Regions from separate parts of the Amycolatopsis sp. NPDC051903 genome, predicted to be linked through region 1. Evidence: riboswitches for the same ligand, from Rfam matches in the RefSeq annotation. Region 1 holds a riboswitch; each other region holds the start of a gene.

Evidence for each region. A riboswitch is a leader RNA that binds a small molecule or an ion and turns the genes downstream of it on or off. The one in region 1 is predicted to bind thiamine pyrophosphate.
Region 2: another riboswitch for thiamine pyrophosphate. It lies ahead of thiC (phosphomethylpyrimidine synthase ThiC); the one in region 1 lies ahead of ACIA77_RS46950 (thiamine ABC transporter substrate binding subunit).
Region 3: another riboswitch for thiamine pyrophosphate. It lies ahead of thiO (glycine oxidase ThiO); the one in region 1 lies ahead of ACIA77_RS46950 (thiamine ABC transporter substrate binding subunit).

Annotation. Positions count from the first base shown of each region.
Region 1 covers NZ_JBITBT010000049.1:10,830-20,800, reverse strand. The annotation lists gene ACIA77_RS46955 (ABC transporter permease) at 1-951, opposite strand, end outside; gene ACIA77_RS46950 (thiamine ABC transporter substrate binding subunit) at 927-1,985, opposite strand; TPP riboswitch at 2,002-2,114, opposite strand; gene ACIA77_RS46945 (4a-hydroxytetrahydrobiopterin dehydratase) at 2,147-2,440, shown strand; gene ACIA77_RS46940 (hypothetical protein) at 2,994-3,416, shown strand; gene ACIA77_RS46935 (class I SAM-dependent methyltransferase) at 3,431-4,360, opposite strand; gene ychF (redox-regulated ATPase YchF) at 4,496-5,578, opposite strand; gene ACIA77_RS46925 (DNA-3-methyladenine glycosylase 2 family protein) at 5,681-7,099, shown strand; gene ACIA77_RS46920 (AAA family ATPase) at 7,096-9,971, opposite strand, start outside.
Region 2 covers NZ_JBITBT010000005.1:67,139-77,109, forward strand. The annotation lists gene ACIA77_RS14205 (NADP-dependent oxidoreductase) at 1-378, opposite strand, end outside; gene ACIA77_RS14210 (winged helix-turn-helix transcriptional regulator) at 474-869, shown strand; gene ACIA77_RS14215 (hypothetical protein) at 915-1,127, opposite strand; gene thiD (bifunctional hydroxymethylpyrimidine kinase/phosphomethylpyrimidine kinase) at 1,145-1,963, opposite strand; gene thiC (phosphomethylpyrimidine synthase ThiC) at 2,001-3,644, opposite strand; TPP riboswitch at 3,638-3,769, opposite strand; gene ACIA77_RS14230 (peptide deformylase) at 4,183-4,752, opposite strand; gene ACIA77_RS14235 (DUF3263 domain-containing protein) at 4,890-5,198, shown strand; gene ACIA77_RS14240 (LytR C-terminal domain-containing protein) at 5,195-5,878, shown strand; gene ACIA77_RS14245 (AAA family ATPase) at 5,963-8,245, opposite strand; gene pssA (CDP-diacylglycerol--serine O-phosphatidyltransferase) at 8,344-9,348, opposite strand; gene ACIA77_RS14255 (phosphatidylserine decarboxylase) at 9,351-9,971, opposite strand, start outside.
Region 3 covers NZ_JBITBT010000005.1:55,735-65,705, reverse strand. The annotation lists gene ACIA77_RS14200 (phosphatidylinositol-specific phospholipase C domain-containing protein) at 1-198, opposite strand, end outside; gene thiD (bifunctional hydroxymethylpyrimidine kinase/phosphomethylpyrimidine kinase) at 314-1,147, shown strand; gene ACIA77_RS14190 (hypothetical protein) at 1,144-1,635, opposite strand; gene ACIA77_RS14185 (MarR family winged helix-turn-helix transcriptional regulator) at 1,671-2,102, opposite strand; gene ACIA77_RS14180 (thiazole synthase) at 2,348-3,103, opposite strand; gene thiS (sulfur carrier protein ThiS) at 3,105-3,305, opposite strand; gene thiO (glycine oxidase ThiO) at 3,305-4,405, opposite strand; TPP riboswitch at 4,400-4,505, opposite strand; gene thiE (thiamine phosphate synthase) at 4,536-5,201, shown strand; gene ACIA77_RS14160 (hypothetical protein) at 5,198-6,022, opposite strand; gene ACIA77_RS14155 (threonine/serine dehydratase) at 6,173-7,117, shown strand; gene ACIA77_RS14150 (MFS transporter) at 7,119-8,645, opposite strand; gene ACIA77_RS14145 (GntR family transcriptional regulator) at 8,756-9,511, opposite strand; gene ACIA77_RS14140 (SIS domain-containing protein) at 9,668-9,971, shown strand, end outside.

The sequences.
Region 1 (9,971 bases):
GCCGGTCGTGGCGAGCGCGCGGTAGCCGGCGAGGCTCCAGCCGTCCGGTGTGGACAGTGACTCCACGAGCAGCGCGACGATCGGCGTCATCAGCAGGGCGACGACGAGCGTGGCCGCGCCGACCGTCCACCACTCGGCTTTTCGCGGACGGCGGGGCGCGGCTTGCTTCAGCTTCCCGGCGTTCTCCCGGCGGCGGCGCGCGACGGCGCCGACGGCCAGCGCGGCGAGCACGGCGGCGAACTGGATCAGCGACAGCGCGGCGGCGCCGGAGAGGTCGAGGAGGTCGACCGTGCGCAGGTAGATCTCCGTCTCGAGCGTGCGGTAGCGGCCGCCGCCGAGGATGAGCACCACGCCGAAACTGGTGGCGCAGAACAGGAACACGACCGCCGCGGCCGACGTGACGGCCGGGGCGAGCGCGGGGAGCGTCACCGTGCGGAACGCGCGCCACGGCGAGGCGCCCAGTGCCCGGGCGGCCTCTGTCGCACGCGGGTCGAGGTGGGCCCACAGCCCGGCGACGGTCCGGGCGACCACGGCGACGTTGAAGAACGCGTTGGCCAGCACCAGCGGCAGCACGCCGCCGTCGGGCCACAGCGCGCGGAACGCGAGGCCGACGACGACCGTCGGGAGCACGAACGGCACCAGCACCAGCGTCCGCGCGAGCGCGACGCCGGGCAGCTTCACGCGCGCGAGCACGTACGCGACCGGCAGCCCCGCGACCAGGGCAACGACTGTCGACGCGGCGGCGCTGACGAGCGTGAACGCGGCGAGCTGCCACGTCTGCGCGTCGGCCAGGACCGTGTCGACGCCGCCCGCGGAGAAGCCGCGGCCGAGGATCGCGACGACCGGCCAGGCGAAGAAGACGACCAGGAACGCGACGGGCAGCAGGCCGAGCAGCGCCAGCCCCGTGGTGCGCAGCCGGGCCGGTGTCACGCCCCCATGAGCGAGCGCCATGCACCGATCCACTTCTCCCGGCCGGCCTGGATCTGGTCGGCGGGCAGCGTCGCCGGGTCCTGCGGCAGCGGCGCGGCCGTGGCCCAGCCGGTGGGCAGGTCGACGCCCTCGCGGGCCGGGTAGACGTACATGTTGGCCGCGACCGTCGTCTGGAACTGCTGGGACAGCAGGAAGTCGACGACCTTCTGCGCCTGCGGCACCTGCTTGCCGTTCGCGAGCACGCCGGCGTACTCGATCTGGCGGAAGCACGTGTCGAGCAGGGCCTTGGTGCGCGGCTTGCCGTCGTCACCGAGTTCCGCGGCGGGCGAGGACGCGTAGGACACGACGATGGGGCGCGGGCCCTTGCCCGACGAGCCGGAGAAGTCCTTCGTGTAGGCCTCTTCCCAGCCGCTGTCGATCTTCAAGCCGTTGGCCTTCAGCTTCGACCAGTAGCCCGGCCAGCCCTGCTCGCCGAACTTCGCGACGGTGCCCAGCAGGAACGCCAGCCCCGGCGACGCGGTCGCGGCGCTCTCGGCGACGGTGAGGTCCTTGTACTTCGGGTCGGTGAGGTCCTCGTAGCTCTTCGGCTCGGGGAGGTGGTGGGACGCGAAGTAGCCGGTGTCGATGTTCACGCACACGTCGCCGACGTCGACGGCGGACACGCGGTGCTGCGGGTCGAAGGAGTAGCGCTGCGGCCCGCGGTCGGCTTCGGGGCTCGTGTAGGCCTGGAAGACGCCCTCGCTCAGCGCGCGCGAGGCGAACGTGTTGTCGACGCCGAACGCGACGTCGCCGATCGGGTTGGCCTTGGTGAGCACCAGCTTGTTGGTGAGCTCACCGGCGTCACCGGACTTGAGGATCTTCAGCTTGATGCCGGACTGGCGCTGGAACGCGTCGAGCACGTCCTGCGGCGCGGCGAACGAGTCGTGGGTGACGAGCGTGACGGTCGGGGTCTGCTGGGTGTCGCCACCCGTGCCGGCGCCGGACAGCGAGCACGCGCTCGCCAGCGCCGTGACCGTGGCCAGGCCCAGCACCGTGCGTGCGGTCCGCGGAATCATCAGCCCTCCTGTCGCCGTGCGGGAGAGCGGGCCTCCCTGCGCCGGCATGATTCGGAATCAGGTGCGAACGGTCGCGGGTCGCACACCCGCCTCTCAGCCCGGCCGCACCGGACTCCCGTGGCAAAGGTGCAGCGTAGTCCAGCGGGCGTCACCATGGAGACATGGCGGAACTCCTGAGCGACTCCGAAGTCACTTCAGCGCTGTCTGCTGCGCCCGATTGGCAGCTCGACGGCGCCTCCATCGTCCGCACGACCGACCTCCCGTCCTTCGCGGCCGCCATCGCGGCCGTCACGCGCGTGGGGTTCTTCGCGGAAGCCGCGGACCACCACCCGGACATCGACGTCCGCTGGCGCACCGTCACGTTCCGGCTGAGCACCCACTCGGCCGGCGGGCTGACCGCGAAGGACTTCGCGCTGGCCGGGCAGATCGACCGGGTGCTCGCGGCCGCTGTGTGATCCCGTGTGATCCGGTGTGATCCCGGCAACCCCGGCGACACCGTTCCCGGCGTCGCGCGTCTCCCCTTGCGTACCGCGTTTTCGAGGGGAGCAAGGAATGACCCAGGCAATCGTCGTGGGGGCCATCTCGTTCGGCCTGATGGTGACCGCCGCCGGCGGCGTGCTGTGGCACACCGCGCGCAGCCGGCGTGATCTGGAGCACAGGCAGTAACACCGGCGTAGCTCAAGGCGCTATCCCAGCGGAATCTTCGGCACTCGCCCCGCTAGGACATGCGATGAACAACTCGTCCGCCGCCCTCTCCGCCACCCAGCGCGCCTGGATCACCACGTTCGCCACGGCGTTCACCCTGGCCGCCCTGATCGTCCTCGGCCTGCTCGGCTGAGCTCCACCCCCAGCCGTCGCCGCGGCACCCACTCTGCGCCTGGTTGCCGCGGCGCGTGAGCCCTTGGCCTGACGTCGATCTCAAGTCAAGGGCGCTTTCACCTGATGGTCTTGCGACCTCGGCTGTTTCACCGTTCGCAACAGCCGGTCGTCTCGTGCCGACCCATCGGTATGAGGTATCTGTCGGCCGTCGCCGTCGCGGCCGCGCTGTGTGTGGCCGCCGGGGCGTGCGGACGGCCCGCTGATCCGGCGCCCGCCGCTCCCCCGACGAGTTCGGTCGCACCCGCGGCGCCGGTCCACACGAGCGCACCCACGTCGACGTCAGCCACGCCGAGCTGGACCGCCACGCAGGCACCACCGAGCTCCAAGGCGTCCTCCAGCAGCCGCAAACCGACCCCCACGCGGAAATCCGCGGCCCGCGACACCGGCCCTGGTTGCGGACAGCGAGCCGTCACCAAGGGCAAGTTCAACCCGAACTGCAAGGAGTACCAGGGCTACCTGGACCCCGGCGGCCCCGGCCGCGGCAAAACCTCCGGCGACCTCCAGCACGACTGGGCGTGCGAACAGGGCTACCTGCCGAAGGACGAGTGCTGACTCCGCGCGTCGCCTCACTCGACGGGCCGGCGTCCGGCGACCAGCACCGGGCCGCCCGGCACCGTCGGGAATTGCTGCACGTCTCCGAGGCCCGCGGTCCCGAGGGCGGTCGCCATGCGGGCGGAGTCGTAGGTGTTGCCGCCGTTGCGAAGGGCGGTCCAGCGGCCCACGGCGGCGCGCAGCGGCTCCTGCGGCGCCGGGTTCGTGCCGGCGACGACCCAGCCGCCGGGGGCGAGCGCGGTGATCAGGCGCGGCAGCGCGCGCAGGACGACGTCCTCGGCCAGGAATGGCGCGGGGAGCCAGACCAGGTCGTAGACGGCTGCGTCGGCCAGATCGGCGACGTCCTGGTGCCGGACCGTCACGCGGTCCGCCGCCGCGCCACCGTCGGCGAGCTCCGTCTTGGCCAGCTCCAGCGCGCGTTCCAGGACGTCGATCTCGGTGATCTCGGCGTGCGGCAGCTCGCGCGCGAGGGCCAGCGCCAGCGCGCCGATCCCGGTGCCGACGTCGAGCACCCGGCTGCCCGGCGCCGCCAAGCGCTGTGGCAGCCCAGCCAGCCGCGGCACGATCTTCGTCGCGAGCGCGCGCCCGGTGACCGCCGAAGCGCGGCCCTGGTTCAGCAGGACCGCGTCGCTCTGCGCCGACCAGCCGACGGGCCCGCCATCCTCGCCGGCCGCCGCGGCCACCGCCTGACGCAGGGAGCTCAGCTTCGCCGCGGCCGCCCCAACCGGCTCAGCCGTGCCGAGCGCCGGGTGCGGCACCAGTTCGCCGCCGTCCCGCCGCACGAGGCCGGCCGCTTCGAGCACCGCCGTGCGCCCCGGCGCCGCCGCGAACACGTCCGCCCACGGCCGATCCGCGGCCTCGCGCTGGGTCGCCACCACCGCGGCGTACGCCCACGCCGCCGCTTCCAGCGCGCTCACCGGATCGGCTTCGGGTGACATCGGCATCGGAACTCCTCGCCTGTTCGTGATCCTCCACAGGGGAGAACGAGGAACAGCGAGGCGTTGTCGAGCCCGTTCGGGCAGGGCCGGTTCTCGAAAGCGCTCAGCCGCCTTCCACCCGAAGAAACCGCCTGGTCGAGCTCAGACGTTGAAGCGGAACTCCACCACGTCACCGTCGGACATGACGTAGTCCTTGCCCTCCATGCGGACCTTGCCGGCGGCGCGCGCGGCGGCCATGGAGCCCGCTTCCATCAGGTCGGCGTACGAGACGATCTCGGCCTTGATGAAGCCGCGCTCGAAGTCCGTGTGGATGACGCCGGCGGCCTGTGGGGCGGTGGCGCCCTGCGGGATCGTCCAGGCGCGGGACTCCTTCGGGCCGGCCGTGAGGTAGGTCTGCAGGCCCAGCGTGTGGAAACCGGCGCGGGCGAGGGCGTTGAGGCCCGGCTCCTCCTGGCCGACGGACTCCAGCAGCTCGCGCACGGACTCCTCGTCGTCCAGCTCGAGCAGTTCCGCTTCGACCTTCGCGTCGAGGAAGACGGCGTCGGCGGGCGCGACGAGCTTGGTGAGTTCTTCGCGCCGCGCCTGGTCGGTCAGCACGGGCTCGTCGGCGTTGAAGACGTACAGGAACGGCTTCGTCGTGAGCAGGCTCAGCTCGCGCAGCGCGTCGACGTCCACTTCCTTCTGCGCCTGGAACAGCGTGCGGCCGGAGTCGAGGATTTCCTTGGCCTGCTGCGCGTTCTCGAGCGCCGGACGCGCCTCCTTCTTGGTGCGCGCCTCCTTCTCGAGCCGCGGCAACGCCTTCTCGAGCGTCTGCAGGTCGGCGAGGATCAGCTCGGTGTTGATCGTCTCGATGTCGCTCGACGGGTCGATGCGGCCGTCGACGTGCACCACGTCCGGGTCGTCGAACACGCGGATGACCTGGCAGATCGCATTGGCCTCACGGATGTTCGCGAGGAACTTGTTGCCCAGCCCCGCACCCTCGGACGCGCCCTTCACGATGCCCGCGATGTCCACAAAGGACACAACAGCCGGCACGACCTTCTCCGAGCTGAACATCTCCGCGAGCTTGCCCAGCCGCGGGTCCGGCAGCGGGACGACACCGACGTTGGGCTCGATCGTCGCGAACGGGTAGTTCGCCGCGAGCACGTCGTTGCGGGTCAGCGCGTTGAACAGGGTGGACTTGCCGACGTTGGGCAGGCCGACGATACCGAGGGTGAGACTCACGACCGGTGAGTCTACGTGCCGGTCCGGCACCCCGGCCGACCCGGTAACGCGGTGTCGGATTTCCGCCAGTCGAGCCGCTCACCTGCTGGCACCATCGGACACATGGCCACCGCGACCCTGCCGATCTGGCGCGACACCGAGCGCTGCTACCGCGCCGTCACCGCCCGCGACCAGCGGTTCGACGGCCAGTTCATCATGGCCGTGCGCACCACCGGCATCTACTGCCGCCCGTCGTGCCCGGCGATCACGCCGAAGGCGCAGAACGTGCGGTTCTTCCCCACGTCCGCGGCCGCGCAGGCCGGCGGCTACCGCGCTTGCCGCCGCTGCCTGCCCGACGCCGTGCCGGGTTCGCCCGACTGGAACGTCCGCGCCGACCTGGCCGCCCGCGCCATGCGCCTGATCGCCGACGGCCTCGTCGAACGCGAGGGCGTGCCCGGCTTGGCCCGGCGGCTCGGCTACTCCGAACGCCAGCTCGGCCGCGTCCTCACCACCGAACTCGGCGCCGGTCCGCTCGCCCTGGCCCGCGCCCACCGCGCGCACTCCGCGCGGCTGCTGATCGAGCTGTCCGCGCTGCCGCTGACCGACGTCGCCTTCGCCGCCGGGTTCTCCAGCATCCGGCAGTTCAACGAGACGATCCGCGAAGTCTTCGCGGCGACGCCTTCGCAGCTTCGCGCGGCTTCGCTGCGACGCGGCCGCCGCACCGAGAGCGGTTCGACGCGGCTGAGCCTGCGGCTGCCGTTCCGCGCGCCGCTCGACGCACAGGGCGTGCTGCGCTATCACGCTTCGCGCGCGTTGCCGGGCGTCGAGGCCGTCGAGGAGAACGCCGGCGGCATCACGGGCTACGGCCGCACGCTGCGCCTCGCGGACGGCCCCGGGCTCGTCTGGCTGAGCCCGCAGCCCGACCACGTCCGCTGCGACCTGGCGTTGACGGACCTGCGTGACCTGGGCAGCGCCGTCACCCGGGTGCGGCGGCTGCTCGACCTGGACGCCGACCCCGAAGCCGTCGCGCGGGTGCTGTCGGCCGACCCGACGCTGGCCCCGCTGGTCGCGGGCACCCCCGGCCTGCGGGTGCCGGGCGCCGTCGACGGACCCGAGCTGGTGCTGCGCACGCTGCTCGGCGAGGCCGCGGCCGAGGTCGCCGCGCTCGGCGAGCCCGTGCCGCCCGCCGAACCACCGATGGACGCGCTCACAACGCTGTTCCCGGCGCCCGAGGTGGTGGCCGCCGCGGACGTGAAACCGCTGGTCAAGACGGTTGCGGCAGCGATCGTGGACGGCAGCCTCGACCCGCACGTCGGCCGTGACCCCGGCGAACTGCGAGCCGAACTGCTCGCGTGCGGGGTCGACGCGGGCACGGCCGACTACGTGCTGATGCGAGTGCTCGGCGCCCCGGACGTGCTGCTCACCGGCGACCCCGCCGTCCACCGCGCCGCCGACGCGCTCGGCCTCGACCTCGCGGACGCCGCGCGCTGGCAGCCGTGGAGTTCGTACGCCAGCCGCCACCTCCAGAGCTTCGCGGCCTAAGCCGTCCGCAGCTCGATCCGCGAACCCGTGCGGGACTTGCGGACCCGCAGCCGCGTCGGGATGCGCTGACGGAGCTCCTCGACGTGCGACACGAGGCCGACGACGCGGCCGCCGGCGCGCAACTCGTCGAGGATGTTCATCACGACGTCGAGGGTTTCGGCGTCGAGCGTGCCGAAGCCCTCGTCGACGAAGAGCGTGTCGAGCAGCGCGCCGCCGGTTTCGGCCGCGACGACGTCGGCCAGGCCCAGCGCGAGCGAGAGCGACGCCAGGAAGGATTCCCCGCCCGACAGGGTTTTCGCGGGCCGGACGGCGCCGGAGTAGTCGTCGAGCACGTCGAGGCCGAGGCCACCGCGGGTGCCACGCGCGCCGGCCGCGTCGGAGTGGACGAACGAGTAGCGGCCCTGGCTCATCGTCCGCAGCCGGGCGGTTGCCGCGAGCGCGACCTCCTCCAGCCGCGCGGCCAGCACGTACGAGCGCAACGACATCTTGCGCGCGTTCTGGCCGCGGCCGTTGACCACTTCGGACAGTGCGCGCAGTTCGTTGTACTCCGCTTCGACCGGCGCGAACTCCGCCAGGGCCGTGCGCATCCGCCCGGCGAGCTTCGCGAGCTCGGTGTGCTGCGCGGAGACGGACTTCAGCGCCGCGAACGCCGTGTCGGCCCGTTCGCGGGCGCCCTTCGCGGTCTCGACCTTCGGCGCGACCTCGACGACGTCGTCGGGCGAAATGCCGAACAGCTCGGGCTGGGCCAGCAGCTCGCGCGCGCCGGCCGCGGTCGCTTCGGCTTCGGCGAGGCCCTGTTCGAGCTTGGTCACCTGCTCATCGGAACGGACGGCGCCGCGCATTTCTTCGAGCGTGGCGAACCCCTTGGCGTGCAAGGAGATCTCGACGAGACCGCGCTGCTCCTTGAGCCGCGCTTCCGCCCCGGTGACGACCGTGCGCGCCTCGGCGACGGCGTCGAGCGCGCCCGCCAGCGTGAGCAGGTGCCGGCGGCGCGCCGTGACGTCCGGGAACTCGCCACGGCCTTCGAGCAGCCGTTTCGCGCGTTCGGCCAGCCGGTCTTCGAGTGCGCGGACCTCCGCGTGCGCCTCCGTGACGAGTTGGTCGGCCCGCCGCCGGTGCTCGGCCAGCTGCTCGGTTTCCCGTTCCAGCGCGGTGACCTGTCGGGCCAGCGGGTTCTTGCGTGCGGCCAGTTCGGACAGCGTGGTGACACTCGCCCGCGCCTCGGTCAGCTCGGCTCGCACGGACTCCGGAGTGCGCTCACCGAGCCGCTCCCGCAACGACTCCAGCCGCGCCTTCGCCTCTTCCAGCGCCGACACCACCCGCTGCCGCAGGGCACTCGCCTTTTGCTCGGCTTCCTCGGCAGCCCGTTCCTCGGCGGGGTCCACGGGTTCCGGTCCGTGTTCCGCGGGCGACGGGTGCTCCGCCGACCCGCACACCGGGCACGCCGCGCCGTCGGCCAGGCTCGCCGCCAGTTCGGCCGCCATGCCCTCCAGCCGGCGTTCGCGCAGGTCGAGCCGCTGCTGTCGCGCGGCTTGGTGCGAGTCGACGACCTCTCGGAGCTTCGCCTCGCCGCGCCCGACCTTCGCTTCGGCCTCAGGCAGGTCCGCCGCCGCCCGCGCGACCGTGGTCAGTTCCTCGACGCGGGCCTTCGCGCCGTCCAGCTTCGCCTCGGCCTCGGCGGCCGACGCCGCTTCGCCGCGCAACCCCGTGAGCCGCTCGGGCAGCTCGGCCAGCCGCGTTTCGAGTTCGGTGACGCGTTCGGCCGCGGTCTTCGCCGCCGTCTTCCGCTCGTCGCGCCGGGCCTCGTCGACGCGCTGCTGTTCGGCCTCCGCGACGAGTTCGGCCAGCGCGCCCGCTTCTTCCCGCAGGGACCCGGCGCGTTCCCGGAGGTCCGCCGAGGCGAAGCCGACGGAGTCGAAACCCAGCTCCGCGAGCGCGCGCGTGTGGTCGGCCTCCGCGACCTGCGCGTCGCCGAGTTCCGCGGTCCGCCGTTCGAGCAGCTCGACCTCGGGCACCACGGCCGACGCCCGCCGCGCGGCCGCGATCTCTTCGGTCCACTCGGCGCGTTCGCCGGCGGTTTCGGAGATCTGCGCGAGCCGCGTGTGGGCGGTGCGGACGCGCCGGATGCGGTCGGCGTCCTCTTCCGCTTCGCGCAGAGCGGTTTCCGCCGCCTTCGCGGCCGAACGTGCTTGTGCCGCTTCGGTTTCCGCCGCTTCGGCGCGGGCCGCGACCTCGGCGAGCACGGCGTCGACCCACTCCGCCTGCTCTTCTTCCGGCGGCTCCTGCTGCGCTTCCTGAGCGTAGCGCGCCACGAGCTCCCGCAGCTCCTGCTGCCGCTTTTCCAGCGTCCGCCCACGTTCGGCGCGCAGGTCGGCGAACCAGCGCTCGACGTCGGAGAACCGCTCGGTGCCGAAGAGCCGTTCGAGCAGTTTCTCGCGCTCGGTGGTGTCGGAGCGCAGGAACTTCGCGAACTCGCCCTGCGGCAGCAGCACGACCTGGAAGAACTGCGGCGCGGTCATGCCCAGCAGCCGTTCGACGGTGCGCGCGACCTCGTCGATCCGGATGATCCCGTCGGGCGGCAGGCCGGCCGGGGGCTCACCGACCCAGGTCAGCGACACCTTGGCCTGCTGCGTGGTGAAGCCGTCGCCCCGTTTCTTGGGGCGCTGGTACTCGGGGCTGCGCACGATGCGCAGCCGCTGGCCCTGCACGGTCAGCTCCAGCACGACCTCGGTGAGCTGATCGGGCTGGGCAACGTCGCAGCGCAACCGCTTGACGTCGCCGCGCGCGCCGGGGACCACGCCGAACAGCGCGAACGCGATCGCGTCGAGCAGCGTGGTCTTGCCCGCGCCGGTGTCGCCGTGCAGGAGGAAGA
Region 2 (9,971 bases), on a different contig from region 1:
CGCCAGCGGCAGCCCGGCCGCTTCGACGTGCGAGAGCCCCGCCGGCTTGTGCACGAACTGGCGCGACGGCGCCTTCACGTACTCCGCGTAGGCACCGGCCTGGCGCGGGAACCACGGCATGCCGAGCACCTCGTCGCCCGCCTGCACGCCGGTGGCGCCGAAGCCCACCTCTTCGACCACTCCGGACACGTCCCAGCCCAGCGTGTAGGGCGGCTCGCCCAGGAACACCTCGTGCGCCCGCGACTTCCAGTCGACGGGGTTGACGCCGGCGGCGTGGACCCGCACCAGCACCTCCGTCGGGCCGGGCACCGGCCGCGGCGCCTCGGTGACCCGCAGCACCTCCGGTCCGCCGAACTCCTGCTGCGTGACGACTCGCATCCGTGCTCTCTCCTTCGTCGTGGATCTTCGCCACCCATGCTCGGGGGAGCCGGCGCTTTTCGCCAGAAGGCACTTCCCGGTAAACTAGGTACCCGATGGAAACCACCGCTGACCAGCAGCATTCGTGGGACGTCTACCTCAAGAGCTGTCCCTGCCGCGACGTGCTCGACCTGCTCGCGAACAAGTGGACCGCGCTCGTGCTCGGGGTGCTCAGCCGCGGGCCGCACCGGTTCGGCGAGCTGCGCCGCGCCGTCGGGGGCATCAGCCAGAAGATGCTCACGCAGGACCTGCGCAGCCTCGAGCGCGACGGGTTCGTGACCCGCACGGTGTTCCCGACCACGCCGCCGACGGTCGAGTACGCGCTCACCGACATGGGCGCCGAGGTGAGTGAGCACCTCGTGGCGCTGAGCCGCTGGTCGCAGTCCAACTTCGACCGGATCCGCGAGGCGCGCAGCGGCTACGACTCGCGCTCGCTCGAACCCGTCACGTGAGCGCGGGCGATTTCGTCCGCACCGCGCGGAAAATCCAGTTCGGACTCACGTGAAGCGCGGTGGCGGTTTCAGCACGCTCGCCCGGTAATCGGTCACCGCGCGGCTCTCGGCGATGCCGGGTTTGGGGTCCAGGCCCCACTTCCGGATCACCTTGAGGGCCTGCGCCGGGCGGTTGTCCGAAACCAGTTTGTCGACCTCGAACTGCAGGTCCAGTGGCATGGTGGCCCACAGTGCGCGGGCGGCGGCGTCGTCGGTCACGGGTCCAGTGTGGCCGGTCAGTCGGCCAGCCGCCAGAACGGGGAGACGGGCCCCACGCCGGCGCCCAGCGGGTAGGCCTCCGCGACGCAGCGTTCGATGAACCGCTTGGCCTCGGCCACGGCTGTCGGCACGTCGGCGCCCTTGGCGAGCGACGACGTGATCGCCGAGGCCATCGTGTCGCCGCCGCCGTGGGTGTGCTCCGTCGCGATCCGAGGTCCGCTGAGCTCGATCACGTCGGTGCCGTTGGTGAGCAGGTCCACGCAGTCTTCGGCCTCGTAGAGGTGCCCGCCCTTCACGAGCACCCACGACGAACCGAACTCCAGCAACGCGTCGGCCGCCGCGCGCTGGGTTTCGGCGCCGGTGACCGTGACGCCGGTGAGCAGGCGCACCTCGTCGAGGTTCGGCGTGATCAGCGTGGCGCGCGGGAAGAGCTCGGTGCGGATGGCCTCGAGCGCTTCCTCACGCAGCAGCGCGTGCCCGGTCATCGAGGCCGCCACCGGGTCGACGACGAACGGCGTGTCCGTGTCGCGTCCGATGCGGACCTCGTCGAGCGTCTTCGCCACCGCCTGGATGATGTCGGCGGTGGCGAGCATGCCCGTTTTGGCCGCGTTGACACCCATGTCGCCGGCGACGGCCTTGATCTGCGCCGTGACCACGTCGGCCGGGATCTCGGTGAAACCCTGCACGCCCAGGGAGTTCTGCACGGTCACCGCGGTGAGTGCGACGAGCCCGTGGACGCCGTTGGCGAAGAACGTGCGCAGGTCGGCCTGCACGCCCGCACCACCGCCGGAGTCGGATCCGGCGATGGTGAGGGCGGTTCGGGGAGTGCTGGTCATGACTTTCTCCGGTTGTGCTGGTGCTACTGCCCGCGGGTCACTGACCCACGACGGGCAGGTAAACCTTGTTGCCCTGCTCGCCGAACTCGGCGGACTTCTCCGCCATGCCGGCCTCGATGGCCTCTACAGTGGACAGACCGTGTTCCTCGGCGTACTTGCGCACGTCCTGCGTGATCCGCATCGAGCAGAACTTCGGCCCGCACATCGAGCAGAAGTGGGCCGTCTTCGCCGGCTCCGCGGGCAGTGTCTCGTCGTGGAACGAGCGTGCGGTGTCCGGGTCGAGCGCCAGGTTGAACTGGTCGGTCCAGCGGAACTCGAAGCGGGCCTTGGACAGCTCGTCGTCCCACTCGTGCGCGTGCGGGTGGCCCTTGGCGAGGTCGGCGGAGTGCGCGGCGATCTTGTAGGTGATCACGCCGGTCTTCACGTCGTCGCGGTTGGGCAGGCCGAGGTGCTCCTTCGGCGTGACGTAGCAGAGCATCGCCGTGCCGTACCAGCCGATCTGCGCCGCGCCGATGGCGGACGTGATGTGGTCGTAGGCGGGCGCGATGTCCGTCGCGAGTGGACCGAGGGTGTAGAACGGCGCCTCGCCGGTGAGCTGCTCCTCCAGCTCGACGTTCTCCTTGATCTTGTGCATCGGCACGTGGCCGGGGCCTTCGATCATCACCTGCACGTCGTGCTCCCGCGCGATGTGCGTGAGCTCACCGAGGGTTTCGAGCTCGGCGAACTGGGCGCGGTCGTTGGCGTCGGCGATCGAGCCGGGCCGGAGGCCGTCGCCGAGGGAGAACGTGACGTCGTACTTCCGCAGGATCTCGCAGAGCTCCTCGAAGTGCGTGTACAGGAAGGACTCCTGGTGGTGCGCCAGGCACCACGCGGCCATGATCGACCCGCCGCGGCTGACGATGCCGGTGACGCGGCGCGCGGTCAGCGGCACGTACCGCAGCAGCACTCCCGCGTGGACGGTCATGTAGTCCACGCCCTGCTCGCACTGCTCCAGCACGGTGTCGCGGTAGACCTCCCACGACAGCTTTTCCGGCTCCCCGTCGACCTTTTCGAGCGCCTGGTAGATCGGCACGGTGCCGACCGGTACGGGGGAGTTGCGGATGATCCACTCGCGGGTCTCGTGGATCCGCTTGCCGGTGGAGAGGTCCATGATGGTGTCGGCGCCCCAGCGGGTGGCCCACACCATCTTGTCGACCTCTTCCTCGACCGAGGACCAGACGGCCGAGTTGCCCATGTTGGCGTTGATCTTCACGAGGAACTTCTTGCCGATGATCATCGGCTCGGTCTCGGGGTGCTTGCGGTTGACGGGGATCACCGCCCGGCCGCGCGCCACCTCGTCTCGCACGAACTCCGGCGAGCACCGCTCGCGCGCGGCGATGAACTCCATCTCGCGCGTGATCACGCCGGCTTTGGCCCAGCCGAGCTGGGTGTTGTGCGCGCGGCCGTCGGCCCAGCCCGCGCGCAGCGGGTGAAGTCCACTGTGGACGTCGATCGTAACGTCGGTGTCCGTGTACGGACCGGACGTGTCGTACACGTCGAAGTGGTCACCGTTCGTCAGGTCGATCCGCCGCGCCGGGACCCGGAGGCCGGATTCGGTGGGGTGGTAGACCTTGCGCGAGCCCGTGATCGGCCCCGTGGTCACGGAAGGCGTGATGGTGGGCTCGTTCTCCAGCGTCGTCAACGACGTTCACTCCCTACGCCGGCATTACCCGGTCAGGTTCATGCGGTCGGCGGCACCGGGTGTCCTCAGACAGACACCAGCCGCCCTCTCAGCCCGCCATGGCGCGAGCTCCCGCGTTGGTTATGGGGTTGTCCCTCGACCATGCCACGGCGGATCACGCGAGCACAAGGCGACTTGTCGACCGGTGTGTTCTTCACCGGATCGGAGCAGGCGGCCGACAGGGGTTCACGAGGGCGCTTCGATTCGCGGCTTTGGGGGTTTCTCGTGCGGGAAGTCCTGCTCACCCGACTCGTGTGGGCGAGTGCGGTTCCAGCGCGAGCCTGGCTCCGCCGGATCTGCCCCGCCGAACCGTTCCGGCGAATGGACCGCGGGCACCCGCACCGCACTTCCTCCGCGACGCCGAGAACGGCGACGCCGCGATTTCCCGCCCCCTCGGCAATTCTCCGGTGCCCCGGGACGGTCAGCGGAAACCGCCCGGCAACGCAAAAGAGTCTCCCCGCCCACCGGGCGAGGAGACTCCGCGGGAAACCGGAGGCGCTCAGGCCTCCGCGGATTCCTCCTTCGGGGGCAGCCAGCTCAGCCCCGGCACACCCCACTTGTTCTTCTTCAGCATCTTCTTCGCCGCGCGCGCGTGCCGGCCCACGAGGCGGTCCAGGTACAGGTGCCCGTCGAGGTGGTCGGTCTCGTGCTGGAGGCACCGGGCGAAGTAGCCCGTGCCCTCGACGGTGATCGGCTCGCCGGACACGTCGAAACCCGTCACGCGGGCCCAGGACGCCCGCCCGGTCGGGTACGACTCGCCGGGGACCGACAGGCAGCCCTCCCAGTCGTCGTCCGGGTCGGGCATCGTTTCGGGGATCTCGGAGGTCTCCAGCTTCGGGTTCACCACCACGCCGCGGTGCTCGACGCCCTCGTCGTCGGGGCAGTCGTAGACGAACAGGCGCAGGTCGAGGCCGACCTGGTTGGCCGCGAGGCCCACGCCCTCGGCCGCGTACATCGTCTCGAACATGTCCTCGGTGAGCGTGCGCAGCTCGTCGTCGAACTCCGTGATCTCACGGGTCGGCTGGTGCAGCACGGGATCGCCGGCGATGCGGATGGGGTGGACGGTCACGAGCAGCGAGTTTAGTCGGACCCGCGCATCCACCTGGATCGGACCGTGACGCGCCGCGCCGGATGCCCATGTCGAGCGTGGGTTCCGTGGTTCAATGACGCCCGCGGAAGGACAGCCGAAGCGATTGCGAGGACCGCATGGACGCCGCGGAGTCGATGGCTGGTGATCAGCCGTCGCCGCCGGAAACTACGGGTGGCCTGACCGAGCGAGAGCTGGAAATCCTCGCGTTCGAGCGCCAGTGGTGGCGGCACGCCGGTGCCAAGGAGAACGCCATCCGGGAACGCTTCTCGCTGTCCTCGACCCGTTATTACCAGCTGCTGAACACACTGCTGGACAAGCCTGAGGCCGTGGCGGCCGACCCGATGCTGGTGAAGCGGCTGCGCAAGACGCGCGCCGCCCGGCAGCGCAAGCGCGGCGCCCGGCGGCTGGGGATCGAACTGTCATGAGCTTCTTCTCGGGACTGTCCCGGCCCATGCGGGCCGCGGGCGTCGCGCTCATCGGGGTCGCCGTGATCGCCGCGATCATCGGCGGCGTCACCGCGCTGTCGGGCGGCGGCTCGAACAACAACACCGCCGGGCCCACCAGCAGTTCGGGCAGCCCTTCGGCGTCGTCGCCGGCTCCGGGTTCGTCGTCACCCGCGACGCCACCCTCGTCGTCGGCCGCGTCCTCGGCGCCGTCGTCCGCACCGGGCAGCGCGTCCGGTCAGCCGGGTCAACCGGGCCAGCCGAGCGGACAGCCGGGGCAATCCGGGCAGCCGGGCCAGCCCGGCCAGCCAGGACAGCCGGGCGGTCAGCCGGGGCAGCCGGGCGACCAGCAGGCGTCCAACAAGTGGGTCACCCTGCGCGTCTACAACAACTCCCTCGTCCAGCACCTCGCCGAGCAGGCCGCGAGCGACTTCCGCGCCGCGGGCTGGAACGTCGCCGAGGTCGGCAACTACTCCCAGGGCGTGATCCCGCGCACCACGGCCTACTTCCGCCCCGGCACCGACGAGGAAGCCGCCGCGAAGCAGCTGGCCGCCGAGTTCGGCTTCGTGGCCGAGCCGCGGTTCGAAGGCATCCAGAACTCGAGCCCGGGCGTCATCGTGATCATCACGAAGGACTACCAGAGCGGCCACAAGGGCAGCTGACCAGCTAAAACGAAGGACCCGCTGCCTCCCGAGGCGGGTCCTTCGTTTTCGCCGGACCCGCGAACGTGCCCGGCGAGCGATCGGTCAGCGTTCCTGCTGCGCCTGCGCGTAAGCCTCCAACGTGGCCAGCTGAGCGGGGTCCAATGAAGGCCGCACGGTTTCCCGGGCTTTCGCCAGGTGGGCGGCCGTGACCTCGCGCGCGTCGAGCGATTCCCGCATCGCCGTCAGGGCCGCTTCGCGGATGAGAGCGGCGCAGTCGGCGGCGGAATAACCGTCCAGGGTGGACGCGAGGGCCGCCAGATCCACATCGGACGCCAGCGGGGTGTTCTTCGACGCCGCCTTGAGGATGGCCGCCCGGGACTCGGCGTCGGGCGGCGGCACGTAGATGCGGCGCTCCAGGCGGCCCGGCCGCAGCAGGGCCGGGTCGACGAGCTCGGGCCGGTTCGTGGCGCCCAGCACCACGACCTCACGCATCGGCTCCACACCGTCGAGCTCGGTCAGCAGGGCCGCGACCACGCGGTCGGCCACGCCGGAGTCGGACGACTGGCCGCGCCGCGGCGCCAGCGCGTCGATCTCGTCCAGGAAGATCAGCGACGGCGCCGCGTCGGCGGCTCGCCGGAACAGGTCCCGCACCGCCCGCTCGGACTCGCCGACCCACTTGTCCAGCAGCTCGGCGCCCTTGATCGCGAACACGTTGAGCGCGCCCGTGCCCGCCAGCGCCCGGACCAGGAACGTCTTGCCGCCGCCGGGCGGGCCGTAGAGCAGCACGCCGCGCGGCGGGTCGATGCCGAGCCGGGCGAACGAGTCGGGGTAGCGCAGCGGCCACAGCACCGTCTCGGTGAGGGCCTGCTTGACGTCGACCATGTTGCCGACGTCCTCGAGCGTGAGCCCGCCCGTGGCGAGGTTGTCCGAAGTGGACAGGGAGATCGGCCGGACGGTGGCCAGCGCGTCGAGCAGGTCCTGCTGCGAGATGCGCGGCTCCTCGACGTCACGCTGGCGCAAGGCGGCGCGCAGCGCGGCGTCGCGGCGCAGCGCGATGAGGTCGGCGGCCACGAACCCCGGTGTCTTTTCGGCGAGCACGCCCAGGTCGGCGCCCGGTTCGACGGGCACGTCGCGCAGCAGGATCCGCAGCAGCTCCACCCGAGTCTTCGCGTCGGGCAGCGGCAGGCCGAGCTCGCGGTCGAGCAGGTCGGCGGCGCGCAGCCGCGGGTCGACGGACTCGGCGCGCTGCGTCGTCGCCACCACGGCCATGCCGTCGCGCCGCATCGCCGCGCGCAGCTCCTCCAGCACGACGGTCGCCACCGGCGGCGGCTGGCTGGCCGGCAGGAGCGCGTCGACGTCGTTGATCAGCAGCACGCCGGGCCCCGCACCGTCGGCGGCGTGGCCGATGGCCTCACGCAGCCGCGCGTGCACGGCGCCGGGTTCCAGCACAGCGATGTTCGGCGCGGTCAGCGACACCACTCGCACCTTCTCGGCCTGCGCGACGGACCGCACCAGCGTCGCCTTGCCGACGCCTTCGGGGCCCGACAGCAGCACGCCCAGGTGCGCCGACGTGCCGAGCCGTTCGAGCAGGTCCGGCCGGTGGAACGCCAAGTCGAACCACTCGGCGAGCTTGCGGGCGGCACCCTCCGCGCCGACGAGGTCGGTGACCGGCGGGACCGCTTCCGCCAGCTCCTGCTCTTCGGGCTCCTCCACGATCTCCGCGTCCAGGTAGTCCTCGGCCGCCGTGACGGCGGTCCTGCGCACGAGGGCGGTGGCGCTGCGGACGGGCGTCGGGTCGCCGGCCGGCTCGCCCGTGCGCGCGCCGTCGCGCCAGCTGACCACTGTGGACGGTCCGACCACGACGGCATCCGCGGGCTCGGTCGCGGTGACGGTGAGCAGTTCGTTGGTCCACGTCGCGCCGATCACGCGCGAGAGCTGCCCCCGCACGGCCGCGACGTCGGACCCCGGCGCCGGCGCCAGGTCCTGCGGCAGCAGCGACACCGCGTCGCCGCGCGTGAGCACCTTGCCGGTCAGCGCCAGCCGCAGCGTCTGCGGCGGCACGGAGACGCTGGCCAGCCTCGAGCCGGCGACCGTCACCGTCCTGGCGGCCGCCACGGCGGCCGGCGCCACCACGACCTCGCCGCCCTCGGAGACGCCCAGGTTCGACAGGGTGACGTCGTCGACCAGCACGACGCCGGGAGTGCCCTCTTCTTCGGCCGGCGCGGCCAGCGCGGCGCTGCGGCGCGCGCCGGTGAGGTGCACGGCGTCCCAGGGCCTCAGCCCGAGCGCGTCGAGCACCTCCGGGTGCAACCGCACAACCCCCCGCCGCGAATCCAGCGCGGACGGTGTGTGCCGGACGGTCAGCGTGATCTGCGGATCGCTCACGTCGTTCACCCTAGCGACGCGAGGCCACCCCAGGGGCCGAACGACGGATGTCGCTCACCGGCCGGGGGAACTCCAGGCGCGAACCACACCGGTTCCGGTTAGCGCCGGCGGATGCCGATCCGCCGCCACGACCGCCGGCGCTGCCCGGGGCCCGACGTGCCGTTGCCGCTCGCCCCGCCGACCGTGCCGGTGGTACCCCGGTCCCGGTCCCGCAGCGCGCGCGTCACGCGCACGAAATCCGACCCGTTGCGCGGCAACCGCACGGCGCGCATGGCGCCCGCGACACGGCGCGAGGCCGGCCGCAGCCGCAGCCGGCGCTGGGAGCGGGCCCGGCGGATGGCGCGGCGCTCGCGCGGCGGCACCGTCCACGCCTCCGGGTGCGCGGCCAGCCAGCGGTGCCGGTAGACCGAGTACGGGATGTGCAGCAGGTACAGCACGAGTGCGATCGCCAGCGCGACCAGCGGGAACTGGATGATCGCCGCCGCCAGGAGGCCGACGCCGACCAGCAGCGGGGCGATGGCCTTGGCGGGGGCCTTGACCGTCTTCAGCGACAGCGTCGGGATGCGGCTGATCAGCAGCGCGGCGATGGCGATCGTCCAGACGATCACCACGTACTGCTCGGACCACCAGCCCTCACCCCACTGGAGCGTGGCGATGAGCGGCAGCAGCGCGACCAGGCCCCCCGCCGGGGCGGGGACGCCGACGAAGAACTCCGCGGCGTACGGGGGCTGGTCGGTGTCGTCGAGCAGCGTGTTGAAGCGCGCGAGCCGCAGGATCATGCAGACGGCGAAGATCAGCGACGCGACCCAGCCGATCCGGTCGCCGTGCGACTGCCACACGTACAGGACCAGCGCGGGCGCCACGCCGAACGAGATGCCGTCGGAGAGGGAATCGAGCTCGGCGCCCATTCTCGACGTCGCGTCCAGCAGGCGGGCGATGCGGCCGTCGAGGCTGTCGAGCACGGCCGCGATGCCGATCGACGCGATGGCCATCGCGTAGTTGTTCGTGAGCGCGAACTGCACGGCCGAGAGGCCGGCGCACAGCGCGAGCACGGTGATGGCGTTCGGCAGCAGCCGGATGCCCGGGGTGGTCACGCGGACCATGATCAGCCTTCTCCCAGTGCCGGGAGTTCGGCGAGCACCGTCTCGCCGCCGACCGTGCGCTGGCCCTTGGAGACGAGCACGCGGCTGCCGGGCGGCAGGTAGAGGTCGACACGGGAGCCGAACCGGATGAGGCCGTAGGTGGCACCGGCGGCCACCTTGTCGCCCTCGCGGATCTCGCAGACGATGCGCCGCGCGACGAGGCCGGCGATCTGCACGACGACGAGCTCGTGGCCGTCGACGGTGCGAATGAGCACGGAGTTGCGCTCGTTGTCCTCGCTCGCCTTGTCCAGGTCCGCGGAGAGGAACTTGCCGGGCCGGTAGGCCACCTTCTCGACGACGCCCGGCGCCGGGATCCGCTGGACGTGCACGTCGAACACCGACAGGAACACGCTCACGCGCAGGCGCGGCTCGGCGGGCAGCCCCAGCTCCGCCGGCGGCACGGCCTCCTCGATGAGGGACACCAGCCCGTCGGCCGACGCCACGGCGATGTTCGGCCGCTCCGGCGCCACGCGCTGGGGCTCGCGGAAGAACGCGGCGGTCGCCGCCGTCGCGAGCGCGCCCACCACGCCGAGGCGCTTGGAGAACCGGCGCAGCACCAGCGTCGCCGCCAGGCCGCCGAGGAC
Region 3 (9,971 bases), on a different contig from region 1:
CACGTCGAGCTCGATCAGCGACGAACCGTTGTCCAGCGCCTGCGCCAGGAACGGGTACGCCGCGGGGTCGTAGGTGTTGTGCACGCCGACCATCGTCACGTGCGAGAGCTTCGGACTGTCCGCGTTCGCCGCGGCCGTCCCCGACAACGTGGTGGCGATCAACGCACCGGCCACCACAACCACGTGAGAGAGCTTCATCCCGTCCCCTTCGCCCACACCGGCAGTGCAACGGCTTTCACACTGTGCCACCGTGGTGGACTGTGGATGAAGCACAGCTGACCAAATGGACTAGACCAGAAGTCGGAAAGCGACCATGACCGAAAACCCGAGCCCCCCGTCGGCGCTGACGATCGCCGGTTCCGACTCCGGCGGCGCCGCCGGGCTGCAGGCCGACCTGCGCGCGTTCCTCACGTGTGGCGTCCACGGGCTCGTCGCCGTGACGGCCGTGACGGTCCAGAACACCCTGGGGGTGCACGACCGCGCGGACATCCCGCCGCACGTCGTGGCCGGCCAGATCGAGGCCGTCGCGTCGGACATGGGGGTGGGCGCGGCGAAAACGGGCATGCTGGCCTCGGCCGAGATCATCCACGCCGTGGCGGCCGCGTGCGACAACGCGGGCATCGGGCGTGATCGCGAAGTGCCGTTCGTCGTCGACCCCGTGGCGGCGTCGATGACCGGGCACCCGCTGTTCGACGCCGAGGGGCTCGTGGCGCTGCGCGAGGAACTCCTACCGCGCGCCACCGTGCTCACCCCGAACCTCGACGAGGTGCGGTTGCTGACCGGCCTGACGGTGACCGACCGCGACGGCATGCACGCCGCGGCCGTCGTGCTGCACCGCCTCGGGCCGAAGTACGTGCTCGTCAAGAGCGGCCACCTCGTCGCCGACCCGGAGTGCGTGGACCTCCTCTTCGACGGCTCGAAGTTCATCGAGCTGCCGGGGCCGCGCTTCCACACCCCGCACACCCACGGCGCCGGCGACACCATGGCGTCCGCGCTGACGGCCGGCCTCGCCAAGGGCATGTCCGTCGAGGACGCGGCCCGCTACGGCAAGTGGTTCGTCTCGCACGCCGTCGAACACTCGTACCCGATGGGCGCGAAGGTCGGCCCGGTGTCGGCCTTCTGGCGGCTGGCGCCAGAGGACCGCTAGGCGACCGCAGCCTCGATCGCCTTCGCGAGTTCAGTCGCGTTCTCGGTGTGGCCGGCGAACGTGAACCGCCGGCCGTCGGTCAGGCGCACGACGCAGCGGAAGTCGAAGGCGAGGGCGTGGCGCGGGCCGGTGACCTCGGAACCCTGAGGATGCACTGTCGCGATCGCGCTCCACGGGATCGCTTCAGCGCCGCGGAGCAGTCCTCGTTCGTGCACCTCGATGACCTCACCGCGGCAACGGGCCCACTTGATCAGTTTGAGCACCGCGACGACCAGGAGGACCACGCCGCCCACGGTCAGCGCACCGGCCAGCGCTTCGGGACGTTCCGAGGAAGTCTCGCCCGGGCCGAACGGGCGGCTGAAGATGCTGACGCTGAGGGGGATGCCGGCGCCGAGCGCGACCACAGCGAGGGCGAGCACGGCGATTCCGGCGACCCGACGCTGGTCGTCGTCGGTCGGGTGGCTGCTGACGAGCGGGCCGAGATCCATGCGGAAGTCGTAGGCCGGGCAGCCGGGAGGGGTCCCTAGTTGTCGTCGGAGATGAGGGCTTCCAGGGCCGGGAGGGCGGCGGTGATGGCGTCGCGGTCTTCGCGGCTCAGTTTGTCGAGGCGGCGGTTCAGTTCTTGCACGCGGGTGGACCGCACGCCCGACACGAGGCGCTCGCCCTCTTCCGTCGCGCGGGCGAGCCAGGCGCGGCGGTCGACGGGGTCGGACTCGCGCGTGACGTAACCCGACTCGACGAGCGTGGCGATGATGCGCGACATCGTCGCGGCGGCGACGCCCTCCTTGGCGGCCAGGTCGCCGAGGCGGAGCTGACCGAAGTGGACGAGCGTGGCGAGGGCGGAGATCGCACCGTGGCCGGGGCCGGGGACGCCCGCCTGCCGCAAGGAGCGCGAGAGGCGTCCGACGGCCAGGTACAACCTGCCCGAGACATCCTGGACCGAGGACAGTGTCACGGCTGGCTCCTCCTGCTGCTGTTGCCCGCCGCTGGTGCGCCGGAAAGGTGCCGTCCACCATAAGGCCTCGCGGTGCTACGTCGGCGTCAAGCGCGGACGAAATCACCGGCCGGGGCGCGAAACGCGGCCCAGATGCACTGGGCGGCTTACCCGTGTGTACCCCGCGAGCGTGAAATCCTCGCGGGGAGACGGCGACCGCGCGTGGCCGGCCCAGCACGCGCAGGAGCCGGCACGCGCCGAACGCGTCAGCGCGGCGGGGAAGACGCGTGCGCCCAGAACCGCTGCGGCACCCGCCCGGCGTCGCGGGCCAGGCGGCCCGCCTCGACGCCCGCCTTCATGGCCGCGGCCATGCGTTCGGGGTCCTTGGCGCGCGTGACGGCGGTGGACAGCAGCACGGCGTCGCAGCCGAGTTCCATCGCGAGCACCGCGTCGGAGGCCGTGCCGATGCCCGCGTCGAGGATGACGGGGACCATGGCGCGCGCGACGATCAGCTCGATGTTGTGCGGGTTGCGGATGCCGAGGCCCGTGCCGATCGGCGCGCCCAGCGGCATGACGGCCGCGCAGCCGGCCTCCTCGAGCCGCAACGCGAGGACGGGGTCGTCGTTCGTGTACGCGAGCACGGTGAACCCGTCGGCGGCCAGCCGCTCGGCGGCGTCCAGCGTCTCGAACGGGTCGGGCAGCAGGGTGCGGTCGTCGGCGTGGACCTCGAGCTTGACGAGGTCCGTTTCCAGCGCCTCGCGCGCCATCTCCGCCGTCAGCACGGCTTCGGCGGCCGTGCGGCAGCCCGCCGTGTTCGGCAGCAGCTTGATGCCCAGCCGGCGAACCACGCCCAGCACGCCGGTGCCGTGCTCGGCGTCCGCCTTGCGCATGGCGACGGTCGTGAGCTCGGTGCCCGACGCGATCAGCGCGCGTTCCAGCACCGAGAGGTTCGCCGCGCCACCGGTTCCGATGATGAGCCTCGACGAGAGCTCGTGCTCGCCGATGACCAGAGCGTCGTCCACGTCAGCCTCCCTGAACAGCGGTCAGCACGTCGATGCTCGCACCTTTCGGCACCACCGACTCCGCCCACTCGCCCCGCCGCACGACCACGCCGTTCACCGCGACGGCCACGCCCTGGGGCGAAACGTCGAGCGCGTCGAGCAGCTGCGCCACCGTCGCGCCGTCGGGGAACTCGCGCCAGTCCCCGTTGACCTTGATCTCCATCAGACTCGTTCCTCCACTGCGGAATTCGGACGCGGAGCGGGCAGCCGGGCGGGCGTGGCCGCACCGATCTCGTCCGGCGGCCGCTCGCCGGTCAGCCACGCGACCACCGCGTCGGCGGTCACGGGAGCCATCAACAGGCCGTTGCGGTGGTGACCGGTGGCCGCGTACACGCCTTCGCCGAGCTCGCCGATGTACGGCAACGCGTCACGACTGCCGGCGCGCAGGCCCGCGGCCGTCTCGACGAGCTCGTACTCCGTGATCCCCGGCAAGATCCGTTCGGCGCCTTCCAGCAGCTCACGCACGCCCCGCGCGGTCACGGCCACGTCGAAGCCCGCTTCGTACTGCGTCGCGCCGAGCACCAGCTCGCCGTCGGCGCGCGGCACCAGGTAGATCGGCCGGCCCTCGACCATCGCGCGCACCGTGTACGGCGGAGGCGGCAGGCAGCCCCGGCGCGGCCGCAGCCGCAGGATCTCGCCCTTCAACGGCCGCACGGCGTCGGCCAGCAGCGGGTGCAACCGGCCCGTCCAGGCGCCGGCCGCCAGCACGACGGGACCGGTCACGTCGTCGAGCCGGGACACCCGCGCGGACGAGAACTCGACCCCGCGTTTCGAGCACGCCTGCAGCAGCGCGGTGAGCAGCTTCCGGTTGTCCACGGCCAGGTCGCCCGGCACGTGCAGACCGCTGCGCACGGCCCCGAGCCCCGGCGCGAGCTTGCGCGCCGCCCGGCCCGTGAGCCGCTCGACGGAACGGCCCAGCGACGTCAGGTACTCCGCGAGGATGTCCAGGTGCCCGGCGTCGGCGCTGTCGAACGCGACGACGATCGTGCCGTGCCCGGCCAGCCCCGGGTCCGTACCCTCGGCCTCGAGGTCACGGGCGAAAGCCGGCCAGCGCCGAAGCGACTCCTCGCCCAGGCTGAGCACGTGCTCCTCACCCGGCCACGCTTCCGTGACCGGGGCCAGCATCCCGCCGGCCACCCACGACGCGCCGCCCCGCCCGGGCGAAGGATCGGCCACCGTCACGCGGTAGCCGCGGGCCGCCGCGCGCCAGGCCGCGGACAGGCCGATCACCCCGCCGCCGACGACGGTGAGGGTCTTGCTCATGGAAATCACGCTCCCTGCGCCGGCATGACCCGGATCAGGTTCCACGGTCGGAGCGGCAGCTCCCTCTCAGCCCGTGCCTCGGGCTCCCGTGCGGACCACCCCACCGTAGCGCGCGGGTAACGTCGCCGCCATGCCCGCCCTCACCGGAGAACAGATCCGCACCCGCCTGGCCGGTTCGCGGCTGTACCTGTGCACCGACGCCCGCTCCTCGCGCGGCGACCTCGCCGAGTTCGCCGACGCCGCGCTGTCCGGCGGCGTCGACATCGTCCAGCTGCGGGACAAGTCCGGCGGCGCGCCGCTCGAAGCGGCGCAGGAGATCGCGGCGCTGGAAGTGCTCGCGGAAGCCTGCGCGCGCCACGGCGCGCTGCTCTCGGTGAACGACCGCGCCGACGTCGCCCTCGCCGTGGGCGCCGACGTGCTGCACCTCGGCCAGGACGACATCCCGGTGCCGCTCGCGCGCCGCATCCTCGGCGACGACGTGGTGATCGGCCGCTCCACGCACTCCGTCGAGCAGGCCGAAGCGGCGGCCGCCGAGGACGGCGTGGACTACTTCTGCACCGGCCCGTGCTGGCCGACGCCCACCAAACCCGGCCGCCACGCCCCCGGTCTCGACCTGGTGCGCGCGACCGCGGCCAGCGGCACCGCCCGGCCGTGGTTCGCGATCGGCGGCATCGACGAGCAGCGCCTGCCCGAGGTGCTGGCCGCGGGCGCGTCGCGCATCGTCGTGGTCCGCGCCATCACCGACGCCGACGACCCGGCCGAAGCCGCGCGGAAGCTCAAGGCCCAGCTCGGTTAGGGAGTCGGGGTCGCCGACGCCGCCTTGGTCCGCGGCTGGCTCTGCGTGGTCGACGGCGCGCCGCCCGTGCTCGACGGCGGCGGGGTCTCGCTGATGGAGGTCTGGGACGTCGGCGTCTCGCTCGTCGAGGTGCTCGACGACGAGCTGCTCGGCGGCGGCGCCTGCGACACCCCGGTCGACGGCGGCGGGCTGTTCTCCGACGTCGCCGGCGGGTTGTCGTCCTTCGTCGGCTCCTGCTGTGTCGTAGTGGGCTTGTTGTTGTGGTAGATGAACCCGGCGCCCGCCTGACCGTGAGACACCGCCTCCACCCCGACCATCACGGCGATGGCGATCGCCGTCGCGAGCACGCTCGTGCCGGCGATGAGCGGCCAGCGCAGCTTCCGCAGCTTGTCGGCGAACGACTCGGGCTCTTCGGGCTGGGTCTGCGCCTGGGTCTGTGCGGCGGCCGTCGGCGAGAGCTTCGAGATGCGCACGGTCGGCATCTCCGACGGGTCGAGCGGCAGCAGCACGGTCGGCATCTGGGCGGGGTCGTCGACCGGCGCGAAACCCGGACGGCTCGCCCGCCGCTGTCCCGCCGTCACGAGCGCTTGGCGCGCCTTCAGCGCGGCTTCGCGCCCGCGCTGCAGCGAACGCAGGTACAGCTCACCACCCACGGTGGTGATGACGCTCGCGACCCCGGCCCCCACCACGGTGCCGGTCACGCCGAGCGTCGATCCCAGCAACGCGGCCGTCACCGCGGCGAGTGCGGTGGCCAGCACCTGCACCGTCCGCGGGCTCTTCTTCTCGCCCTGCTCCGACGTCTTTTCCCGCTCGTCGACCATGATCCCGTTCTGCAGTCCCGTTTATTCCCCGAGCCTCTCAACGATTGAGGCGCGTGGGGAACTCCCATCGTTGCCCGAGCGTGAGCGACGCCACGTCGACCGTCCACAGTGGATGGACCACGGTTCACACTTTCCTGACATACTCACCACATGCGATTGGTGACGATCTTCGAAATCGAGGCCGCGGCGAAGCGCGTGGCGGACCACGCCGTGCACACCCCGTTGCTGCGCCAGCCCTGGGCCGACGGCGAATTGTGGCTCAAACCCGAGAGCCTGCAACAGATCGGCGCGTTCAAGATCCGCGGCGCCTACAACGCGATCGCTTCGCTCGACGAAGCCGCCCGGGCGCGCGGTGTGGTCGCCTACTCCAGCGGTAACCACGCGCAGGCGGTCGCCTACTCCGCGAACGCCTTCGGGATCCCGGCCGTGATCGTGGTGCCCGACGTCGCGCCGCGGCTCAAGGTCGAGGCCACCCGCCGCTGGGGAGCGGAGGTCGTGGAGGTGCCGATCGCGGACCAGGCGCCGGCCGCCGCGGCGCTCGCGGCCGAGCGCGGGCTCACGCTCATCCCGCCGTTCGACCACGCCGACGTGATCGCCGGGCAGGGCACGGCCGGCCTGGAAATCGCCACCGACCTGCCGGACGTCGACACCGTGCTCGTGCCGGTGAGCGGCGGCGGCTTCGCGGCCGGCGTCGGCACGGCGATCAAGGCCCTGTGCCCGCGGGCGAAGGTCTACGCCGTGGAGCCCGAGCTGGCCGGCGACACCGCCGAGAGCCTGCGGGCCGGCCGGCGCGTCGCGTGGCCGATGGAGCAGCGGGCCCGCACGATCGCCGACGGCCTGCGCGCCGAGCCGTCGGCGCTGACGTTCGCCCACCTGCAGCAGGTGCTCGACGGGATCGTCACCGTGACCGAAGACGAGATCCGCGACACGGTGCGCGTGCTGGCCCGCCGCGCGCGGATCGTCGCCGAGCCCAGTGGTGCGACCGCCACCGCCGCGTACCTGCACCACGCGGACGAGCTGCCGGGCGGCAAGACCGTGTCCGTCGTCTCCGGCGGCAACATCGACCCGGCGCTGCTCGCCGAGCTGCTCGGGTAGGTCAGTCGCGCGCCGGGCCCGGGCGGACGTAAGTCGGCGGACCCTCCACGCCGCAGTGGAAACACTCGCCGGGATGTGGAGCTTCTTCGTCCACAACACGTTTCCGCTCGGGCTCGGCCACACCCGCGCCGAGCACGCCGTTGTGAATCCCCAACGCGATGAGGCCGCCGGCGATCGCCAGGACGGCGCAGATGAGCAACGCCATGCGCCAACCGGCGGTCAGCGCGACGGGGTCGCGGTACGCCGAACCGGTCAGTCCGGCCGCCGCGGGGAGCACCGCGACCGCAAGAAGTCCACCCGTTCGGGCGATCGCGTTGTTGACTCCGGAGGCGACTCCGGCAAATCGGTCAGGTGCCGCGGCCAGCACGGTCGCCGTCACGGGCGCCACCGTGCACGCCAGACCGAGGCCGAACACGACCACCGCGGGGAACACCGAACCGAGGTACGACGAGCCCGGTTCGACGCGGATGAGCAGCAGCATGCCGACGCCGATCACCATCGGTCCGACCACGAGCTGCAGGCGCGGCCCGATGCGCTGGGCCAGTGCGCCCGAGCGGCCCGACAGCAGCAGCATGATGATCGTGATCGGCAGCCCGGCCAGGCCGGCGAGCGTCGGCGGGTAGTTCAGCGACACCTGCAGCTGCAGCACGAGCAGCCACATCACGGCGCCGAGCGCGGCGTAGACCACGAAGGTGAGGGCGTTGGACAGCGTGAACGTGCGGCTGCGGAACAAGCTCGGCGGCACCAGCGGCTCGTGGGAGTGGTGCTGCTGCCACACGAACAGCCCGAGCCCGGCCACGCCGGCGACCAGCGCGATCAGCACGATCGGATCGGCCAGCCCGCGCACGGGCGCTTCGACCAGCGCTCCGGTGAGGCCCGCCAGGCCGATCGCCCCCGTCGCCGCGGCGGCGAAGTCGGGGTGCCCGGTGGCCGTCTCGTCACGCGACTCGGGTACGAACTTGAACGCCATCAGCACCACGACGAGCGCCAGCGGCAGGTTGATCAGGAACGCGAGCCGCCAGGACCAGACCTGGACCAGGACACCGCCGAGCAGCGGTCCGACCGCGGCGGCCAGACCACCCAGTCCGGACCACGCGCCGATCGCGCGCGCCCGGTCGTTGTGCGCGAAGGCCGACTGCAGGATCGCCAGCGACCCGGGGGTGAGCAGCGCGCCGCCGATGCCCTGGATGATCCGGAACACGACGAGTTCGGTGGTCGAGGTCGCGATCGCGCACAGCCCCGACGCGAGGCCGAACCAGATCACGCCGATCAGGTACACCCGGCGCCGCCCGTAGCGGTCGCCGAGGGAACCCGCGACCAGGATCAGGGCGGCGAGCGCCAGCATGTAGCCGTCGAGGATCCACTGCAGGCCGGCCACCGACGCCTGCAGTTCTTCGCCGATCCGGGGCAGCGCGACGTTGACGATCGTCCCGTCGAGCATCGCCATGCCCGATCCGAGGATCGTCGTCGCGAGCACCCCGCGCGCCAGGGGCGTACCCCAGCGGATCCCGCTGTCTGTCGTCGTCACCGTGCGGTCACCGCGCACGCTCGAAGCTCATGCGCACACGGTGGCGAACCGGACGGCCGGGCGCAACCACCTGCGCCCGGCACTGCCCGTTCCAGCTCACAGCCGCGGTCTCACGGCAGCAGCGTGGTGACGAACTTGTAGCGGTCGCCGCGGTACACCGAGCGCGCGAACTCGACCGGCTTGCCGTCCTTGCCGAACGAGTGCCGCGTCAGCATCATCACCGGCATGCCCACGTCGGCGCCGAGCATCTCGGCTTCCTCCGGGCCTGCGAGCGACGTCTCGATCGTCTCCTCCGCGCGCTCGAGTTCCACGCCGTAGTGCTCCTGGAGCACCGCGTAGAGCGACCCGCCCGCCGAAATGTGCTTGCGCAGCCCGCGGAAGCGGCCCAGCGGCAGGTGCGTCGTCTCGAGCGCCATCGGCTGGGAATCGGCCAGCCGGAGGCGACGAAGGCGAAGAATTTTCGCACCCTGCCGGATCCCGAGCAGTTTCGCGAGTTCGCCCTCCACGGGCAATTCCTCGAGTTCGAGCAGTTTGGACGACGGCTTCAGGCCCTGCTTGCGCATGTCCTCCGTGTACGAGGAGAGCTGCAGCCGCTGCGCGAGCTTCGGCTCGGCCGCGAACGTGCCCTTCCCTTGAACGCGGTGCAAGCGGCCTTCGGCCGTCAGGTCCGCCAGCGCCTGCCGCACGGTGGTGCGCGAGACGGTGAACTCGCCCGCCAGCGCCCGTTCCGTCGGGATCGGCGAGCCAGGCGGCATGGCGTCGAGCAGATCCAGCAGGTGCTGTTTCAACGCCCAGTACTTGGGTTCGCGCTGACCGCGCACACCCGCCGTGGTCCCCGCCTCACTCGCGGGGGTTGTCTCCAACATGACCGGCTCCCTCAGCTTTCCCTCACTATCGCGCCACATCCCCGTCAAGAAACGTACCCTTCACCACAAACACTCCGCCCGGCTAGCATTGGTCTAGACCTGAACGCACGCTGCTCAGCACACCCGGGGCTCCCAGTCCCGGCGGAGAGGAAAGTGATGACCCAACAACGCCCCGGCGAGCACATGGCCGCGGAAATCTCGGAGCAGCCTGCCGTACTGGCCGGCCTCGTCGAGAGGCAGGGCGAAATAGCGGAAGTAGCTGAAAAGATTTCACAAAAGCCGCCCCGTTTCGCTTTGCTCGCCGCACGGGGTTCGAGTGACCACGCTGCGTTGTATGCGAAGTACCTGATCGAGGTACTCCTGGGTCTTCCCGCGGGTCTCGTGTCACCGTCCACCGCCACGCTCTACGGCGCACGACCGGACCTGCGAGACGTGCTCTTCGTCACCGTCAGCCAGAGCG